DNA from 2 places in the Clostridioides sp. LIBA-7602 genome. Region 1 is predicted to be linked to the other one. Evidence: riboswitches for the same ligand, from Rfam matches in the RefSeq annotation. Region 1 holds a riboswitch; the other holds the start of a gene.
What was found. A riboswitch is a leader RNA that binds a small molecule or an ion and turns the genes downstream of it on or off. The one in region 1 is predicted to bind cyclic di-GMP.
Positions count from the first base shown of each region.

Region 2: another riboswitch for cyclic di-GMP. It lies ahead of ACTG45_RS18900 (type II secretion system protein); the one in region 1 lies ahead of ACTG45_RS07395 (cold-shock protein).

Region 1 is NZ_CP196991.1:1,538,769-1,546,476, forward strand. Features, by position in the region: gene ACTG45_RS07390 (hypothetical protein) at 438-710, shown strand; gene ACTG45_RS07395 (cold-shock protein) at 916-1,116, opposite strand; cyclic di-GMP riboswitch class I at 1,491-1,586, opposite strand; gene ACTG45_RS07400 (BlaI/MecI/CopY family transcriptional regulator) at 1,794-2,171, shown strand; partial or broken gene ACTG45_RS07405 (BlaI/MecI/CopY family transcriptional regulator) at 2,278-2,660, shown strand; gene ACTG45_RS07410 (MerR family transcriptional regulator) at 3,032-3,826, shown strand; gene ACTG45_RS07415 (agmatine deiminase family protein) at 3,885-5,024, shown strand; gene ACTG45_RS07420 (MgtC/SapB family protein) at 5,256-5,930, opposite strand; gene ACTG45_RS07425 (cysteine hydrolase family protein) at 6,151-6,705, opposite strand; gene ACTG45_RS07430 (winged helix-turn-helix transcriptional regulator) at 6,783-7,148, opposite strand; gene ACTG45_RS07435 (hypothetical protein) at 7,378-7,512, shown strand.
Region 2 is NZ_CP196991.1:4,071,131-4,078,838, reverse strand. Features, by position in the region: gene purR (pur operon repressor) at 1-554, shown strand, start outside; gene spoVG (septation regulator SpoVG) at 710-988, shown strand; gene glmU (bifunctional UDP-N-acetylglucosamine diphosphorylase/glucosamine-1-phosphate N-acetyltransferase GlmU) at 1,201-2,580, shown strand; gene ACTG45_RS18905 (ribose-phosphate diphosphokinase) at 2,674-3,624, shown strand; cyclic di-GMP riboswitch class II at 4,466-4,551, shown strand; gene ACTG45_RS18900 (type II secretion system protein) at 4,712-5,203, shown strand; gene ACTG45_RS18895 (GspE/PulE family protein) at 5,358-7,034, shown strand; gene ACTG45_RS18890 (type II secretion system F family protein) at 7,046-7,708, shown strand, end outside.

The DNA.
Region 1 (7,708 bases):
TATAGAAACTGCATCATAATGTTTTATGTTAACTATGTGGATTCAAAATTAAAAATAATCCAAAAACACTTGCTTATGGTAAGTGTTTTTTTAATTGAAAGGATGTGATTATAATATAAAATAAATATAGAATAGGTAAAATATGTAAGAATTATATGTTATAATATTTTGAGCAAGGAAAATAAAATTGAAAAGCTAAGGGTGATTAAAAAAATAACTTTTAAATTCTAATCAATTAGAGAAATTCACCTTTTACAAAGTAAATTTTATCTCTTTGCTTTCACTATAGCATAAATTAGAAAAAATATGTAAATAAAGAAACAATGCTTATTAAATTTAATAGGCATTTTTTATTTTAATATTAAATAAGGAAGTGAATATATGGTAAGAAAACTGCTGTGTAATATTCAAAAACACATTAGAAAGGAAATGATAACTTGGTAATAGATATATACATAAAAAATGAAAAAGAAAAAATAGATTTCCATTTCCCAGTTAATCCACAAGATTTTTTATCTATTAAAAAAGAAAAAAGATTTGAAACTGTTCATATAGTGAATTTAGTTGAATTTGACATTAAAAAAGAAGGCGAGAAGATAAGAAAAATATCATTCAAGACCTTCTTACCCAACTTATATGATGCTTCTTATTGTAGATATAGTGAGTTAAAAAACTCTACTGAAATAGTTGCAATGCTTGAAAAATGGTAGACCAAGCCGAACCATTACGCTTAATAGTAACTGGTTTTGGTTACAATGGGTTAGTTACAATATCTAGTTTTAGTAATACTCAAACAGCAGGAAGAGAAGAAGATAGGGACATTGAGATAACATTATTTACTTCATTAATAATTATCTTATATATACTAGCAATAAAAAAAGACCCTAAAAGAGTCTTTCCCGAAAAATCTATATATTATAATATAGTTATATTTTCTGCTTGAGGACCTCTAGCGCCTTTAACTATATCAAAGCTTACTTGTTGACCTTCTTCTAATGATTTAAATCCTGAAGTTTGTATAGCTGAGAAATGAGCAAATACATCATCTCCACCTTCTATTGATATAAAACCAAATCCTTTTTCATTATTAAACCATTTCACTATTCCATTATTCATTAAAAATACTCCTATTAACCTATATCAAGATATACTTGATTTAATTGTGTATTACCACAAATACTATTGTATCATAGATTAATAGAAATGTCTACTTAATTATATTTTTAAGTTAACATTTCTGCTTGTTTTTAATATTAAAAATATATTTAAGAGCTTTGTATTACTATAGATTGGTGCGAATGGAGATAAAGTTAAAAGAGATTCTCTAGAAAACAAAATCTATATAACTTTGTATTTACAAAATTATAATAATCGTATGAACTACTGATATAAGCAGTCAACATATGTGTACACTTATCCATTTTATCTCTAAACATATAAATTATTATCTCGCTAAAAAACTTTCATAAAAACAAAAAGAACTATATATTTTTGGTAACTGGATGACATAATTTATAAGAATTTTATAAGTCTTAGTCCCTATAGCTTTGCGTCACTAAATTTCTATAGTTTTGCCGATTTAGTTTTATTCTACAATTTAATAATACAATGCAATTAGTTATTATTCAATATATGTGTTTGAAAATTGAATAAGTTTATAGATATGAATAATATTTTTTATATATAAAAACAAACTAAATAAGTAGAATATATGGAAAATTTTACCTGTAGTTTTTGTGTTAAAAAGCTCCTATCATTAGTTTAAGTTAGACTGAATGAGGGAGCGACACAAGATGGAAGAAGAAATGTTAATAGAAAAATTATTAAGAGCAGAACTAATATTAATGGAGTATTTATGGAAAAAAGATTCTATAATATCTAAAAAAGAAATTGTAAAATATATAAAACAGAGGTATGGATGGCATAAAAGTACAATAAAAACACTATTAAAAAGATTGGTTGATAAAGGTTATTTGGCTAGAGATATTATAAAATTTCAATCTCATTATAAAATAACAATAGATAACGAAGAATATTACGCTTTTAAGAAAAAGGTACTAAAATCTAGTAAAAGTAGAAAAATAATGCGTTTTCTTACTACCACACATAAATCTATAAGCAAAGATAAGTTAGATTCACTAGAAGAGTATTACAGTAACTTAAAAGAATGATATGGTGAAAATTGGGTGGTATTATTTACCTTAATTCTCTTGTTTGGAAAACTTTATTAAGATAGAATTTTATTTATATATGAATCGACAAGAGGGTATATATAACGTGAAAATTAGTAAATTACCAGAAGCGGAATTAAAAGTTATGAGATATATTTGGGAATCATATAGAATATTGACATCAAGAGAAATTGTTGAAGCCATGGAACAAAAATATAAATGGAAAGACACGACTACATTTACAGTATTAAAAAGATTGCAAAGAAGAGAGTTTTTAGAAACAGGGAAAATAGATAAACGTACTCACTATAATGTACTAGTAAAAGAAAAACAATATCAGAGATTTGAAACAAGAGAATTCATAAAAAATATACATAAAAATTCAATTAGAAGTTTGATTTCAGCATTACATAAAAATGATGAGAAAGTAGATGAAAAAAATTAAATGAGTTAGAAGAATATTTTAAGAGTTTGGAAAAAGATGATTAATAAAAAATATAGTATTATTTAATAAAAAAATGGAGTAGCAATTTTTTGCCACCTATTTGCCGCCCAACTTATTATATAAAATTAACTATAAATAAAAATATAAGATAAAATAAAAACATTGATTTAATGTCTGATATTTTAATGGTTTCAAAATAAATATAAATAAAGACAAAGAAAATACTACAATTTATAACCGAAATTCAAGTACTTGTAACTAAATAGCTAGATTTCAATGATATATCAAACAAATCTTCAAACAATCAGATAATATCACAAATTCACTTACATTTTGTTTAAGTTTAATCTATAGTATATATAAATAATAATAAAGTAATAAACTTCGAAATCAAAAAAATGAAGAAGGTGTTTGTATGTATAAAATAGGTGAAGCTTCAAAAATAACTAAAATATCATCTAGAATGCTTAGATATTATGATAAAGAAAATATATTGAAACCTAGTCACATAGAAAATAATGGATATAGGTACTATACAGAAGGAGACATTAGTATAATATCAAAAATAAAAAACTTAAGAAGATATGAGTTTTCTTATGAAGAAATAAAAGATATATTTGATAATAATAAATATGAAAATATAGATATATATATCAATAAGATTGAAGAACTAACAAAAAAAATAAATAAATATGGATATTTAATTTCAGAAATAGAAGAAAAGGTAAAATTTAAAGATACAATTATAAATAATTATGATGTTAATATTTGTGAAAGACAATCAGTTAATACCTTGTGCAAAAAAGCCATTATTACTTATAAAGAGATAGGAGAATTTATAGAATCTTGCTATAATACGATTTCAAAAAGCAAATCTAATAAAGTTGGATGCTATTATGTAATGTTCTACGATAATGAAAATATAGATGAAAATACATATGAAATAGAATATTATCAACCTATTATAGATAATAAAGAAATAAATGGATTCAATAATAAGGTAATTGAAAGTGGTACATATATTAGTACAATATGTTATGGAGATTATGAAAATTTAATTGATGCTTATAATGCTTTGTATAAGTGGGTTAAAAATAACGATTTTAAAGTTAAAGGAAATTTTATTGAAAAATATCTTGTAGATTCATTATTAACTCCCTTTAGCTATGAATTTATAACAGAAGTATCTATAAAAGTTTCAAAAGATTAGTTGACCTTGACACTATGATAACCTTTATACTTGAATTATAAAAATAGAGGAGGTTATTATGAATAAAATAATTTCAATGCTGGTATTACCATTATTATTGATGATGAGAGGATTTACAAAAGGTTATGAAAGTGAAAATATAAATCAAAATAATCAAAAAAAGTATTATATGACACTAGAAGATGAAGAACATGAAGGCACTTGGTTGCAATGGCCTCATAGTTATACTTATGGAAAAGAATATCAAAAGAGAATAGAAGATGTATGGGTAAAGATGACAAAGTCTTTAGTGGAAGGTGAGAATGTTCATATAGTAGCTTATAATAATAGTGAAAAAGATAGAATAGAGAATTTATTGAAAAAAGAAAACATTGACATGAGTTATGTAGATTTTTATATTCATAAAACTGATGATGTTTGGATAAGAGATAATGGTCCTATATTTGTATATGATGAGAGTGATGAAATTGTAATATTAGATTGGGGATTTAATGGTTGGGGAAGAAAAGAACCATATAGTAAATCAAATCAGATTCCTAAAAAGATAAGTGAAGACTTAGGAATTAAAAGTATAAATTTAAGTGAAGTAGTCTTAGAGGGCGGAGCAATAGAGCTTGATGGTAGTGGAACATTTTTAGCGACTAAAAGTTCTATAATAAATAAAAATAGAAATAAAAACTTAAGCCAAGGTGATATAGAAAAATATATAAGAAAATATTATGGAGTAGAAAAATTTATATGGTTAGATGGTGTAGTTGGAATAGATATAACAGATTTTCATATTGATGGATTTGCAAAATTTTATGATGAATCAACAATAATTACATTAAATAAAAAAGGATTGATAGACTGGGGATTAAAGCAAAAAGATATTAATATATTGTTGAATTCAACAAATGTAAAAGGGAAAAAATATAATTATGTATATCTACCACTTACGCAAAACAATGTTAAATTAAAAAATGGAAAAAAATTAGCATATCAAGGTTCATATATGAATTTTTATATAGGTAATAAAGTTGTATTAGTTCCAAATTATAATGACCCAAATGATAAAGTTGCGAATAAGATTATACAAGATTTATATCCTGATAGAAAAGTAATAGGAATAGATATAAGAGAGTTATATAAAGATGGTGGAATGATTCATTGTGTAACTCAACAACAACCTATAGCTGTAGTTAAAAATAGAGAGTAATAAAGTGTGATATTAATTAATATTGACAGCTTATTTATGGAAAAAAGATTCCTTAATGAGTAAAAATGAAATTAAAGAAGTTAGAAGAAAATTTTAAGCATTCAGAAGAAAATGATTAATAAATAACATATAGTATTGTTGAATAAAGAAAAATGGAGTGGCAATTGTTTTGCCACCCATTCGCCACCATATTTTAAAATCGGTGGTAATTTGTATCTTTATATTTGTTTTTCATATTTCTAAAGTTTCTATAAGAGGATTATCACTAAATAATTTTAATAAATTTGTTTTTTTGTATCCTTTAGGTAACTTAGTATATATAACTATTTCTAACCAATCTCCATCAAGGCGTTTAATATTCATGTTTATAATTTCAATATTAGATTTCTTAAATTTCTCCTCAATATATTCTATCGAATCGCTTCTATTAGAAATCTTGAGCGAAACTTGTTCTGCTGTAGGGAGTTTCATCCATTTCCTATCTCTATGGAGTAATATCTGCACAATAACAATGATAATACTTGAAACAATACCTAATAAATATAGCCCAGAGCCAATAGCAAGCCCTGTACCTGCTGTTGCCCATATACCAGCAGCTGTAGTAAGTCCACTTACTGATTGATTTCTAATAAATATTAATCCAGCTCCTAAGAAACCTATTCCACTGACAACTTGAGCTGCAACACGGGCTGGGTCTAGACCAATACCTGGAGTACCTACTATATCATTAAACCCATACTTAGAAACAATGATTATAAGCGCTGAACCTAATGCCACTATAAAATGAGTTCGTATTCCAGCTTCTTTTAGTCTATTTTTCCTTTCATATCCAATTAAAGCTCCACAGAAACCAGCAAGGATGATTCTTGCTATATACTCAAATTGAATTAGTATATGATTATTCATTTGTCTAGCACCCCTTTCTATATAATAATATATATACTATAATACTACATTTTTTATGTGGATATAGTAAAGTTTAAAATTTATATGATAGTTATATATGAATATAAAATAGATAAGAGTATTTTATATATATAAAAATGATAGAACGTATCTAATTTTAAATGATTAAAGAGCATACTTAAATAAGTTAAGTTTGCTCTTTTTAATATGGTAAATATTTTTATTTATAACAACTAGATAAAAAAATATCTGTATTTTTTATATCTGCAAAACTCTTCTGCAATGATGCCATGAATACTTGATGAACAGTGTTTGCATGAATTTCTACATCACCCCAAGATAAATTTTTTGTTGTACAGGCATCATCTATAAGAGTTATGTCGTATCCCAGTTTTTTTGCTGTTCTTACACTTGTATCAATGCACATATGACTCATCATTCCACAAATCACCAACTTAGTTATATTTTTTTTCTCAAGTACAGTTTGTAGGCTGGTTTGAAAAAAACTGTCTGGTGAATGTTTAATTATAATTTCTTCATTTGTCAGTGGAAAAACAGCTTCATTTATTTCTGAACCATAAGTGTGAGGAAGAAAAAAAGAAGCTGTTTTATCTGTTGATATATGTTGTACATGAATAACTGGTAAGTCATTTTTTCTAAAGAACAGCAATATTTTCTTTGCATTTTCAGCAGCTTTTTCTGGTTCAAATAATTCACATTTTCCGTTTTTAAAATAATCATTCTGAATATCAATTAGTATTAAAGCTATAGACATGTTTATACCTCCTATCTATCCTTATTATAATATTCATATAAAAAATGTAAATTACTTACTTTTTGGTATGTATAAAACTATTTATTATAACAAATTCCTTTGCTGTCTAGAACCCCTTGTTGACCATTTTCAAGCATATATTCTATACCTATTTCTTGCATTATTTCCACAGCTTTTAACATTTTTTTACCACGGTCAGTAAGAAAATATTCAACATGTAATGGATAACCAGGTGAACTTATCTTATCAATAATACCAAATTCATGTAGTTCTTTTAATTGTTGAATTAACATTTTTTGATTTATTCCCAAAATGCTATGTTCTAAGTCAGAAAATGTCTTATTAGACTGTCTTAATTCAAATACAAGGATAGTTTTCCATTTTCCTTTGATTATGTCATGTACAATTTCAAGAGGACATGTGTATTCATCTCTTATTTTCATAATATATCACCCCCATAAAATGATAATAAATTATATCACTTGTATTGTGATATGACAAATATATATGAATTGTATGTAAAGTTTATGGTTTATTAAGTTCTAAAATTCTTCTAGCGTAGTTCACATTTAATACACAAATAATTAGTAAGATATAAGTAAATAAACATATAAAATAACTATAGAAATTTAACTTTAAAATAATTTATGATAATTTAGAGGAGGAAAATATATGAATATATCAAGAAAAGCTATGAAAATAATAGAATTGGCACAAAGAATAGCAATCAAGAAAGGTATGTCAGTAGAAGAAGCTTGGAATGAAGCACTAACAGAATATAAAAATAAATATGAACATATTGCATAGATATTGAAAAAATGTAGCTTATTTAAAATATAAAATGACATATAATCTTTAATTGTATATTTTTACAAGAAATAAATTAGCTTACAATTCTAAATTATTTTTGAAAAATTAAGAATATTTGGTGGAATATAATGAATTTAAATGATACTATAAATTATAAGGTATATCATTATTAATGCAAAAGGAGGATATATAC
Region 2 (7,708 bases), 1.7 Mb from region 1:
TTTATGACCCTACAATAGCTGCTAAAATAGGAAAGATATTTGCCTCAAATATTGAGTATGTAGATGCAGATTATGTTGTGACAATGGAGACAAAAGGTATACCTATGGCACTTATGACTGCAAAAGCTATGAATTTACCTCTAGTTATAATAAGAAAAGATATAAAAGTATCAGAAGGTCCTACTCTTAGTATGACATATGTGAGTGGAAATAGAAGCTCTAAGGTTGAGAGTATGAGTTTGCCAAGAAAAGCCCTTAAGCCAGACAGTAAAGTTATAATTATAGATGATTTCATGAGGGGTGGAGGTACTATAAAAGGAATGGTAGACCTTATGAATGAATTTGGTGCAGAAGTTATAGGTACTGGAGTATTCATATCTACAACAAATCCTTCAGAAAAGATGGTAAAAGATTATATCTCATTAATTCAGTTGGATGTCAATGGAGATAAAATAGTAGTAGAGCCAAATTTAAAGACTTTTAAAGATGAATATAGAAATGAAGATTTAGATGAAGAAGATTCAGAATTTGAATTTGAGATAGATGAAGATTAATAAAAAAAATATTTAGAAAAATATGTAAAAATAAAAAGAGGATATCCCTAGTTGTTCATAGAATTACTTAAAAAACAGTTTATATTAATTTATTCCAGCGATAATAATTTTAATATAAATTAATTTCTGTCAAAATCAAAGGGGGATATTTTGGTATGAAGATAACTGACGTAAGAGTAAGAAAATTAACAGAAGAAGGTAAGATGAAATGCATAGTTTCAATAACTTTCGATAATTTGTTTGTAGTACATGATATAAAAGTTATAGAAGGCCATAATGGCCTATTTATAGCAATGCCTAGCAGAAAAGTAGGCGAAGGAAATTTCAGAGATATAGCTCATCCAATAAATGCAGAAATGAGACAAGTTTTAGAAGATGCAGTTTTACAAGCATATCATGAAGCATTAGTTCAATGGGAAGTAGCTGCTGAATAATAATAAATATATAAAATGGAGAGAGCCCGAACATTTAGGCTCTTTTTAAATGTAGAATTTGTATTAAAATATGTACTTTTTAGTAAAAAAGTGCTATATTATTAGTGATAATGTATATGTTGTATACAAATTGTCAAATAAATGTATTATAATGTATATTGATTGAGAGAATAATACGAATAAAATTAAATTAGATTGAATGGAGTGTATCAATGAACTTTAAAGCTATAATCCTTGCCGCAGGCAAAGGAACAAGAATGAAGTCTAAATACCCAAAAGTTATTCATAAAGTATGTGGAAAAGAAATGGTTAACCATATTATAGATGTTTCAAAAAAATCAGGTGTGAAAGATACTGTTGTGATTTTGGGGCATGAAGCTGATGTAGTAAAGGAAAAACTAGCAGAAGAAACTATAATAGCTATGCAAACAGAACAGCTTGGAACAGGACATGCTGTAAAGATGGCTAAAGAATATATTAATGATGAAGATATAATAGTTGTACTTTGTGGAGATACTCCACTTATAAAGGAAGAGACACTAAAAAAATTATTTGAATATCATATAGAAAATAAATATCATGCCACAGTTCTTACAACAAGAGTTGGAAATCCAACAGGTTATGGTAGAATAATAAGAGATAAGAAGGGCGACCTTCTTAGAATAGTGGAACAAAAAGATGCAAATTCAGAAGAAAAAATGATAAGTGAGATAAACTCTGGAATTTATTGTTTCAATGGTAAGAGCCTTAGAGAAGCATTGGATTTGTTAAATAATAACAATGCACAAGGCGAATATTATTTAACTGATACTGCTAAAATAATGAGAGATAAAGGTCTTAAAGTTGGTGCATTTGCAGGTTCAACTATTGAAGAGCTTATGGGTGTTAATTCAAGAGTAGAATTATCAAAAGCAGAAGAGATTATGAGAAGAAGAATAAATGAATCTCATATGGTAAATGGAGTGACTATAATAAACACTAACTCTACCTATATAGAATCTGATGTTGAGATAGGTAATGATACTATAATATATCCAGGTGTTATGTTACAAGGAAAAACAAAGATAGGTTCAGATTGTATAATTGGAATGAATTCATCTATAACAAACTCAGAAATAGGTGATGGTACAGAAGTAAAAAATTCAACTATAATTGATAGTAAAGTTGGAGAAAATACTACTATTGGTCCATATGCATATTTAAGACCAAAGAGTAACTTAGGAAACAATGTAAAAATAGGTGATTTTGTTGAAGTAAAAAATGCTATTATAGAAGATGGTTCAAAAGCATCTCATCTTTCTTACATAGGAGACGCACATGTTGGTAAAAATGTAAATATAGGATGTGGAGTAGTCTTTGTAAACTATGATGGTAAAAATAAGTTTAAATCAATAGTAAAAGATAATGCATTTATAGGTTCAAATTCCAATCTAGTTGCACCAGTAGTTGTAGAAGAAAAAGGATATATAGCAACTGGTTCAACAATAACACACGATGTTCCAGATGGAGCTTTGGCAATAGCTAGAGAAAGACAAGTTATTAAAGAAGGTTGGGTAGAGAAGAAGAACCAAAAAGATGCAGAAGGTAAATAAGTATTAGTTTATTATTTTGGCTAATAAATTTAGCTTGAAATTATTATAAATTATATTCATTAGGATTTTAAAATTTTCAGGAGGGTTACATAAATGAATACTAGCGGAAGCGAGATTAAAATTATTGCAGGTAATTCATCGAAAGAGTTAGCACAGAAAATAGCTGACTATATAGGTGTATCAGTGCTAGACTGTGAAGTAGGTACATTCAGTGATGGTGAAATATGTGTAAACATGAACGAGACAGTAAGAGGTTGTGATGTGTTTGTAGTACAATCTACTAATAGCCCAGTAAATGATAACTTAATGGAGTTATTAATCTTAATTGATGCATTAAAGAGAGCATCAGCAGGAAGAATAACAGCTGTTATTCCTTACTATGGATATGCAAGACAAGACAGAAAAGCTAAGGCAAGAGATCCAATCACTGCTAAATTAGTTGCAAACTTAATAACTGCTGCTGGAGCAGACAGAGTATTAACAATGGATTTACATGCAGCTCAAATACAAGGATACTTTGATATACCACTAGACCACTTATTAGGTGGAACAATATTAGCAGATTATTTCAATGAAAAGAAAATAGAAGATTTAGTAGTAGTATCTCCTGACTTAGGAAGTGTTACTAGATCAAGAAAATTTGCTAATTCTTTAAATGGAGAAGTGCCAATAGCTATAATAGATAAGAGAAGACCAAAAGCTAACGTATGTGAAGTTATGAACTTAATAGGTGATGTTAAAGGTAAAAATGTTATACTATTAGATGATATGATAGATACAGCTGGAACAATAGTTAATGCGGCAAATGCACTTAAAGAGTTTGGTGCAAAAGATGTTTATGCTTGTTGTACTCACGGTGTATTATCAGGACCAGCTATTGAGAGAATTTCTAATTCAGAGATAAGTGAGTTAATAGTTCTTGATACTATACAACTTCCTGAAGAAAAAAGAATAGATAAGATAAAGATAAAAACTGTAGCTCCTTTATTTGGAGATGCTATAAGAATGATATTCTCTAACGAATCAGTAAGTAAATTATTCTAATTTATTAGATTTATAAGAGTTGTTTAAAAGGATGTAAAACTTTTGAACAGCTCTTTTTTGATATTTTAATTTATATAGCTGTTTTTTATTTATTATAAGAGTGTATGTGATTTTAGAAAAATATTATGGTTTAAAATTTATGTATAGATACGTAAAAGAAATCTGGAAAAGTACATAAAAATATGAATATTATGAATATAAAAAATATTTGGAAAAAGTATTGAAAAATTTCAGATTATGTAGTATTATGTAAATATAAACAAAGAAAGAGGTGTTTCCAATGGGAAGGTCAGAAGATGAACCCCTAATACTTAAATGATTCAGTCACAATCTAGAAGGAATATAAAAGTCTATTGAAAGTTTATTTATAAGAATTGAAAATAGTATCTATTCTATATCTTTGATGTTTGTGAGAGGGTTCTGGATTATATAAAGTTACTGTAAAGAAAGTAATTTTGCACAATGAGCATATCTGTAAATGAAGAGTTTCATTTATATAGTGATTGTGGCTGAATCATAATTAAAAGAGATAGAATGTTTATAATAGATGATTTTAATAAAATACTATATTGTAATAGCTTCTAGCTTTCAAATAAATATTAGCAAAGGATGGAAATGACAATGATAAAACTAAATGATAATTTATAAATATCTCCTTACGATATATGATAATTGTAGGGAGATGTTTCTTTTTTTGTATAGTATAATTATTTGTATGAACTGTGTTTCAATATGTAAATTATTGGTATATATAAATAATATAAACTTAGTTGATAAAATTTGGTAACTATTATATAATATAAGTGGATATGTATATATAATTATGCATTACCCTGAATTTAATAAAAATAGAAACGTTGATATATGTTCTGTGATTTGGGCACCTTAGAACATATGGAGTTAGTGGTGCAACCGGCTATGGAATTGTATTTATTTATGGATACTTTTATTTTCATAGCATTTTTTGTTTTAAAATGGTTATATGCTAGAAATAAATCTGGTTAGTACGTGTAAATAATTTTACTTAGATTTTTAACCAGATATATTATAAGTAAGTATTAATTAAAAAATTTGAGGGGGAATAAAAATGAAGTTAAGAAAGAATAAAAAAGGTTTCACTTTAGTGGAATTATTGGTAGTAATTGCAATTATAGGTATATTAGCAGTAGTAGCAGTTCCAGCTTTATTTAGTAATATAAATAAGGCTAAGGTAGCAAGTGTTGAGTCTGATTATAGTTCAGTTAAGAGTGCAGCATTGTCTTATTATGCAGATAAGAATGAGTTACCTAAAGATATTACTGATGATTTAAAAACATATCTAGAATCTGATATAAAAGATTCTGATATTGGTGGAACTTATGATTTAGTTAAAGTTAGTAATAATAAAAAATTAGCATTATTGATAGATGGCGCAACAATAACAAAAGAACAAGCGAGCAAACTAGTATCTGATATAGGGGAAGATAAGGTTTATACAGATGAAAATCTTTCTAGTAAGTTAACTAGTGCTTTAGATAAAGGTGATATATACATCATTCTTATAGATAATTTAGAGGATAATGGTAGTAGTGGTAATTAATAGTAAATAATATATTTATTATTTGATTATATTTAAGTTTAATTATAAATTTAATGAAAAAGACAGGAAGAAAATCTTCCTGTCTTTTATACTATTTTCTTTTATATCCAATCACAAATGATGATATAATTGAGATAGTAAAGGAGTGAAATCTGTGGCTAAAAAAGTTAGAATAGGAGACAAACTGGTTGAAAAAGGATACATAACAGAAGACCAGCTTAAATGGGCATTATCAGAACAAAAAAACAGTGGAAAAAGACTAGGAGAATTTCTAGTACAAGAAGGTCTTATAGATAGTAACTTATTAATAAGTGTATTAAAAGAACTTTTGGATATAGAAAGTGTATTTTTAGAAGGAACAGAAATAGACACATTAGCTACAAAGATGGTTCCAGAAAATATATGCAAAAGATATGCTGTATTTCCATTCAAAATAGATGGAAACAAGATATGTCTAGCCATGTCAGACCCACAAGATAGAGAAGCAGTTCAAGATGTAAGGCGTATGTCAGGAAAAGATGTAGAGATATTTATATCGAGTGCAGAAGATATAAACAAAGCAATAGGTCATGCTTATGCACATTCAGAAATAAATAAAGCTATGACTGAGTACAACAAGAATAGAACTGGTGGAGTAAGAGAAACAGTAATACTTGAAGAAGATGTAAATGCAGCTCCAATAGTAAGATTAGTAAACAACATACTAGAAAATGCTGTAAGAATGGAAGCAAGTGATATACATATAGAACAAAGCGAAAATTACATGCGTGTTAGATTTAGGATAGATGGCATGCTAAGGGAATATATGAGAATGAACTCAGCGCCATACAAAGCAGTAGTAAGTCGTATCAAAATAATGTCAGATATAAATATATCTGAAAAGAGAATCCCACAAGATGGCAGAATCTATTTAAAAGTGGATAACAAACCTATAGATTTTAGGGTTTCTACAATGCCAACTAATAGGGATGAAAAGATAGCCATGAGGGTTCTTGATAAGAGTAATTTTATGGTTAGTAAAGAAGTACTAGGAATAGATGAACATGGCTCTAAGATATATGACGAGTTGATAAACACTCCTTATGGACTTATATTGGTGGTTGGACCTACTGGAAGTGGAAAGACAACTACACTATATTCAATGTTAAATCAATTAAATACAGAAAATAGGAACCTCCTAACAATAGAAGACCCTATAGAGTATGAATTACCTGGTGTAAATCAATCTCAAATAAATGAAAAAGCAGGTCTTACCTTTGCCAGTGGGCTTAGAGCTTTTATGCGTCAAGACCCAGATATAATAATGGTTGGGGAGATAAGAGATACTGAAACTGCAGAAATAGCAATTAGAGCTTCTCTTACAGGACATTTAGTTTTAAGTACATTACATGCAAATACAGCAGTTGGAGCAATTTCACGTCTTTTGGATATGGATGTAGAAAGTTTTCTAATAACATCATCCGTTTTAGGGGTAATATCTCAAAGACTTACAAGAAAAATATGTGAGCATTGTAGGGTTTCATATGAAGCAGACATTGGAGAAAAAAAGGCTCTTGGTATTGATGTAAATGAATCAGTAACTATTTATAAAGGAGAAGGATGTGAAAGATGCAATAATACAGGATATAAGGGGCGTCTAGGTATATTTGAAATGCTTGAAATAACACCAGAAATAAAAGAGTTAATAGATTCATCTGCCAATCAAAGAGAAATTTTAAAGGTGGCTAGAAAACAAGGTATGATTAGTCTGAAAGAGGATATAGTTAAAAAGGTTTTAAATGGAAAGACAACAGTAGAAGAAATGATTAGAATAATTTTGATGACTGATTAAAGGATGATATTATGAAAAGTTTTAAGTATACAGTAATAAAAGAGGATGGAAAAAAACAAACTGATGTAATTGAAGCCAATGATTTTAATGAAGCTAGAAGTCTCCTTAGAAAAAGAAATCTTAGAGTTCTTGAAATTAAAGAAAGTAAAAGTAAAAACATAAGCGTCTTTAATAGAAAGAGAAAAAAAGACTTAGGAGCTGACCAGATAAGCCACTTTTGTAGACAGTTTGCTATTATAGTATCTTCTGGTATAAATAGTATCTCAGGTCTAGAAACATTAGCTAGAAGGTCAACTAATGTTACCTTGAGAGAAGAGATTAATCGTATAGTAGCAGAAATAAAAATAGGTTCTACTATTGCAGATTCAATGCTTTCATCAAAATCAAAGTTTCCAAAATTACTTGGGGCTATGATAGCTACAGGTGAGGCTACTGGTAAATTAGATGAAGTACTAAAAAGTATGGCTTCATTTTATGATAGTGAACACAGGGTTAAGCAAAAGCTTAGAAATGCGGCAACATATCCATTAATAGTTTTGATTTCTTCCTTTGTAATGATTTTTATATTTACAGCATTTATGGTGCCTAAGATGGTTAATTCAATTACAACAGTAGGAGCATCTCTGCCACTTATAACAAGAATTGTTATGGGGTTTGGTGTGTTTATGAAGAAT